2 regions of the Sporosarcina sp. NPDC096371 genome follow, and region 1 is predicted to be linked to the other one. Evidence: riboswitches for the same ligand, from Rfam matches in the RefSeq annotation. Region 1 holds a riboswitch; the other holds the start of a gene.

Region 1 (3,163 bases):
CTTTTCTCCTATTAGTGTATAAATATTTTAATGATTTAATGTTTGTTACATTCCAATATTTATTGGTCTTTACTGATATCATAGAGCGAATTCACAAATCATAGTCCGCACGCGAAGTCGGAACTGCGATAAATGCCTCACGTTTCTTGTCATCATGTCATCACGCAAATCAACGGGGCGGAGCGCTAATTTCACTTCTTCCCCATCACTAAGGAGATGCATAAATCGCTCAACCAAGGGTTTATAGAAAAGGTAGATTATTTCAAAAATACATTGCCGATTTAGACTCGTTTGGATAAGATTACTGAAAGAGGAGGAATTTCTGTGAAAAGATTATTAGATTGTACCGCTTCTGATTTTCAAAAAATGAATGGGCAAGACTTAAAGAAATCGATCCGAGCATGTGAGGGAAGAGTGATGTTATCGGAGACAATGACTTCTGTAGCACCCTTATATCCAGGTATCACAAATGCTGAACTTGCAGCTTCCTTTGGTGCGGATTTATTATTATTGAATTTATTTGATGTTTTTAACCCGGCTGTTGAAGGATACGAATGTGATAGGAATGAGTCAATCATCCAAAAGGTGAAGGAATTAACGGGACGTCCTGTCGGTCTAAATTTGGAACCCGTTGATCTTAACGCTGAACAAATTGAAAAGCTGGACACAGTCTCAAAAGGTAGAATGGCTACCGAAGAAGCATTAACAGAAGCAAAAAAACTAGGTTTTGATTTTATTTGTTTAACAGGGAATCCAAAAACTGGAGTTACAAACGATGAAACAGTCGTTGCCATTAAGAAAGCGCGAGAGATTTTTGGCGAAGAAGGATTAATTATCGCTGGAAAAATGCATGGTGCTGGTGTCGCTAACGAAACGGGTAGCGGTATTATTTCAGAAGCGACTCTTTCAAGCTTTATCGAAGCGGGTGCTGATGTTATTTTAATGCCAGCTCCAGGAACCGTACCAGGAATCACGGTGGATACGGCTGAAAAATACGTTCGCTTTGTCCATTCAAAAGGTGCATTGGCCATGCTCACCATCGGAACAAGCCAAGAAGGGGCGGATGAGGCAACGATACGCCAAATCGCACTCAACAGTAAAATGGCAGGCGCTGATATTTACCATATCGGTGATACAGGTTTTTATGGGATTGCGGTGCCCGAAAACATCATGACGTATTCAATCGTCATTAGAGGAAGACGACATACTTATGTAAGAATGGCAGCATCTGTGAGGCGTTGAACGAGGATTTATAGTGCCTCCCCAACAAACAATTTCACTTTCAACTTGCATTTATACCAAATTACGTGTAAGGTGGTAATAATTTAATATTACTTATTTCGAACTTTGAAGTAAGGATAGAGGCGCAAAAACCATTAGTAGACAATCCGAGGATAATGAGATCCTGTGAAGATTGTAGAAAGGGGGATTTGCCGAAGTGGAGAGACACTCATTATCTCAAAGCTGGTTCTGTGTTGAACAAGTACAGGATTGTCATATAGGAGACTATATGGAGGGCTATCTTATGCAAAGAAATAATCTATTATTTCACTGCAACAACGAACCCTCGTTGTTGCTTTTTTGCGTCAATTTATCTGGATTCAGATAAAGCCTCTGGCGGATATCAAGCAGGTACGCCAAGGCATAATTGATAATTGCCCTCCACCCTCTATTTTATTTTTTACTAAAAAAATGAATAGGATGTGGAGAATGATGAATTTCGGACAAGTTGTAACAGCTATGGTAACTCCTTTTGATGAACATGGGGACATTGATTTTGAAGCAACGAGGAATTTGATTGATTATTTAATCGCTAACGGAACGGATAGTTTAGTTGTGTCAGGCACAACTGGAGAATCACCGACATTAACGACTGAGGAAAAGGTCCAATTATTTAAGTTTGCAGTGGAAGTTGTGGGTGGCAGAGTGCCAGTAATTGCCGGAACAGGCTCGAACAGCACAAGGGAATCGATTGAACTAACAATGTTAGCAGAAGATGTTGGTATCAATGCGGTTATGCTCGTCGCCCCGTACTATAACAAGCCATGCCAGGAAGGTTTGTTTCAACACTTCCAAACGATTGCAGCAGCAACTTCTTTACCGATTATGTTATACAATGTGCCAGGGCGAACAGTTGTCAATATCGACGTCGATACAGTCATCCGCCTGGCAGCAATCCCGAATATCGTTGCGATTAAAGAAGCAAGCGGCAATTTGGATGCAATGGCTGAAATCATCGAACAGACGCCCACAGGGTTTTCCTTATATAGCGGCGATGACGGCTTAACGATTCCGGTATTAGCAATTGGGGGAGCTGGCGTTGTTTCTGTTTCCTCTCATATTGTAGGAAATGAAATGCAAGCGATGATTAAAAACTTCAAAATGGGCCATATCAAAGAGGCGGCTGTAGACCACCGTAAATTGTTGCCGATTATGAAAGCTCTTTTTGCCGCCCCAAATCCATCGCCAGTAAAAGCGGCATTGAATCTAAAAGGAATTCCCGTCGGCGGCGTCCGTTTGCCGATGATTCCATTGAACGATGGAGAGCTCCATTCATTGCAACGTACGTTGTCTATTTATGATAATGTGAATGTCTGATCATCATGGGGCCACGGCCACATTCACTCAAACAAACACGTTAGACTGTCCAGAATTTTGGTGTAACTGAACTGTTCGGTTGGGGGCGATTACTACCACATAAGTCGAATCATTCCCATAAAAGAAGCAGGCAGAGAAAACGAAACGTTTCCCTGCCTGCTCTCTTCTTATTGTACAGCTCCTTCACGATTGAATGAATGACTATCACCAATAAAGTAGCACTTATTTTTCTAAAAAAACAAACCCAAACTCTTCATTTTCCACAATAACCTTCATGTCAAACTCCTTCAAAAACCAGGAATTCTCCTCATTAAAGTAAAAAGTAATTCCTTCAACCTCAGCTTTTTCACCTATACTTCCTTCTTTTCCAACGGACATACCTAAAGAATAATTGGGATGTGCAGTAGGAATCCCACCGTAAAGTTGAATGTAATATTGAACATAATCACCTTGTTCTAAATCCATTTCACTTTTATACCACTCAGCTGCTTCCTTACTTACCTCAAAATTCATTTTTTCACCGCTTTTCCACTCTTACTTTTTATACGGAATGCCAATAGTAGAC
Region 2 (3,163 bases), on a different contig from region 1:
ACACCATCTCCGAAGAAAGTAGATAAAAATGCAAGGGAACCAACCAGCGTAGTTGCAATTAATGCATTAACCGGCACGCCTCTTTTATCTAATTTCCCTAAAAATCGTGGTGCTTTGCCATCGCGCGCTAAGTCCCAAAGCATTCGAGTCGAGGCATACATGCCCGAGTTACCCGCGGATAAGACAGCCGTTAAAATGATTGCGTTCATAACGGATGCAGCAAATGCAAATCCAGCGCGTTCAAAAACGAGAGTGAACGGGCTCACTGTAATTGCATCACTCAATAATCGGGGATCTGTATAGGGAAGAATCAATCCGATTATAAAAATCGATAAGATGTAAAAAAGAAGGATTCGCCAAAATACAGAGTTAATGGCCTTTGGGATTGCTTTTTCCGGATTTTCACTCTCACCAGCTGCTACCCCAAGTAATTCTGTTCCTTGGAATGAAAAACCTGCAGCCATGAAAATACCAAGAATCGCAAAGAACCCGCCGTTGAACGGAGCGTCTCCAATTGTAAAGTTGGTAAAGCCGATAAATTCCCCACCCATAATCCCGAAAATCATTAAAAATCCAGTAATAATGAAGATAATGACCGTCACGACTTTGATCAGCGCAAACCAGAATTCAGCTTCCCCAAATCCTTTGACAGACATATAGTTGAAGCCGAACATAATGACAAGTGCAAGTGCACTCCAAATAAATGAAGGACTTTCTGGAAACCAGAATTTCATAATCAATACAACTGCAGCAAGTTCAGCGGCAATCGTAATCGCCCAGTTATACCAGTAATTCCAGCCGATTGCAAACCCAAATGCTGGGTCAACGAACTTTGTCGCGTAGACCTTGAATGAACCCGCGACTGGCATGAAAGCTGCCATCTCTGCAAGACTTGTCATTAAGAAGTAAACCATAATCCCGACAGCTGCATAGGCAACGAGTGCCCCTCCAGGACCGGCAGTATGAATTGCACCACCACTTGCTAAGAAAATGCCTGTTCCGATCGATCCTCCAAGAGAAATCATCATCAGGTGGCGTGCCTTCAGTGTTCTTTTTAATTGTGTTGGATTCGATGACGTTGATGAATTCGCCAAGTTGTACACTCCTTTTTTTGTTGGAAGGTTGAATTTTTTAGGGCAAATAAAAACAACCATCGAAGAAAATCGACGGCTGAATAATATAAGTCCGATTAATCCTTCCGAAGATAGTTCTCCACGTAAAATACGTGACAATGATGTCCCTCTTCGAACACATCACCAGCATGAATAGACAATGATCTATCCAAACTTCGGCAACTTATCCTTTCAAACGGAGTCCTAAATGTCATTGAATCTCGTCCGTCCTACTCTTATAAGTTGCGACCTCTACCCCATCAGTGAATGGGAGTATTTAATTAATATAAAAAGTATAGCACTTCTTATTAATTATACAATGGAAAACCTTGTTATTCTACCTTTCGTAATTTTCGATAAAAGTATATAAGCATAATGATGAAACACGTCATCCGATTCGGATTCAATCGGAACGCATTTAAACGAAGTCTTTCAACAAAATGAGCAAGCGGCAAATTTATGTTATGAGGAAATCCAATTGCGTAAACAATTGTACAAAGCGAAACAGAAAGGGGATACCCCGCAAGTAAAAGTGAAGGTTGCAGATATTGAGTTAATTGTAGAAGAAAAAACAGAAATTCCTATGACAAAATTATAAGTAGCGAAACAAGTGAAAATGAAAGGGATCGCAGAAAATTCACTTGATAGCGTGTACTTGATGCTTGGAGATTTACAAGTAACCATTGAAGAAAATGATATTGCCATTACGATTTCTTTGGAAGCAAAACAAGCATTGGTCAAACTAGGGTACGACAAGCGCTTCGGTGCCGGACCACTGAGCAGAGTTATTCAAGATAAAATTGAAGATCCATTAACGGACCTCGTTTTGGAAGAAAACATTGGAAAAGTCCATGTTGGTGTTGAGGATGAAGAAATTGTTGTTCGCAAAGTGTAATGGCATCACCCCCTGAAAATAGTTTCAAGAGGTGTTTTGGGTTTGAATCAGTTTAAAGTGACTAGCATTTCTTTGGTATGAGGAATGCTTTTTCAGCTGAAATATAATGATATCGATAAAAACTATTGATAATGAATAATTATTTATTGCAAAACGATAAATATGATGCTAAAATCAGATTAGCAATCAATAAGTGAGGTGATTTTATGAAACGGAAGCAAGGTTCAACCATTTTCTTGAAGGTAGTTGTTTTTCTTATGGCGACTCCGGTTCTTGCTTTGTGTCTCTTTTGGTTGCCTGGGGTAGCGAGTAGGGATGCAGCAGCGAATCCAGAGACTGCATACTTGCAATATCCATTTTTAGCGTGTTCATATGGATTGGCTATTCCATTTTTTATTGCGTTGTATCAAACATTTAAACTGCTAACCTACATAGATGCGAATAAGGCCTTCTCAGAATTAGCTGTCCATGCATTGAAGGTGATCAAATACTGCGCAATCACAATTAGTATCTCCATCGTACTAGCAATCGTCTTTATCGCACTATTTATGGAAGGGGATAGAGCGGGCGTGATTATGCTGGGATTAATCGGCACAGTGGCTTCAGGCATTATTGCAGCTTTTGCGACACTTCTTCAAAAGCTGTTACAAGAAGCACTGGATCGACGGATAGAAAATGACCTGACGATATGAAGTGAAATAACGTGATTTTGTTATTTTTTTATCAAGTAAAAAAGATGATTAGGGGAAAATGTGAATAAAAAATAAATCAGCGAGGTGCTTTTTATGAAAAGAGGAACAACCTTATTTTTAAGGATAGCTGTTATACTAATGGGAATTCCAATTCTTGCTTTGTGCATTTTTGTAGTGCCTGAGATCGCGAGTTTTACAGCAGAATTATATCCAGATATGGCTTTTTTGAAATATCTAATTTGTATCGATTTGTATGCAGCAGCAATACCTTTTTACTTTGCGCTGTATCAAGCTTTTAAACTGTTAAACTATATTGACAAAAATAAAGCCTTCTCGGAATTATCTGTAAGAGCTTTGAAGACAATCAAATACTGTGCAATCGCAATTAGTAGCTTGTTTGTGATAGGCATGCCACTCTTTTATCTTTTGGCGGAGGCAGACGATGCTCCAGGTGTCATCGTAAT

Evidence for each region. Region 1 has a riboswitch for lysine ahead of dapA (4-hydroxy-tetrahydrodipicolinate synthase). Riboswitches for the same ligand answer to the same signal wherever they lie in the genome.
Region 2: linked by a shared signal. The riboswitch ahead of ACIQ0H_RS19130 (amino acid permease) and the one ahead of dapA (4-hydroxy-tetrahydrodipicolinate synthase) in region 1 are both predicted to bind lysine.

Annotation. Positions count from the first base shown of each region.
Region 1 covers NZ_JBIWFE010000002.1:42,055-45,217, reverse strand. Annotated here, with positions in the region: gene ACIQ0H_RS06175 (DUF7916 family protein) at 325-1,242, shown strand; lysine riboswitch at 1,352-1,529, shown strand; gene dapA (4-hydroxy-tetrahydrodipicolinate synthase) at 1,714-2,598, shown strand; gene ACIQ0H_RS06165 (HesB/YadR/YfhF family protein) at 2,821-3,111, opposite strand; gene ACIQ0H_RS06160 (MDR family MFS transporter) at 3,108-3,163, opposite strand, start outside.
Region 2 covers NZ_JBIWFE010000009.1:147,445-150,607, forward strand. Annotated here, with positions in the region: gene ACIQ0H_RS19130 (amino acid permease) at 1-1,154, opposite strand, end outside; lysine riboswitch at 1,198-1,375, opposite strand; gene ACIQ0H_RS19135 (hypothetical protein) at 1,729-2,007, shown strand; gene ACIQ0H_RS19140 (DUF2975 domain-containing protein) at 2,214-2,699, shown strand; gene ACIQ0H_RS19145 (DUF2975 domain-containing protein) at 2,793-3,163, shown strand, end outside.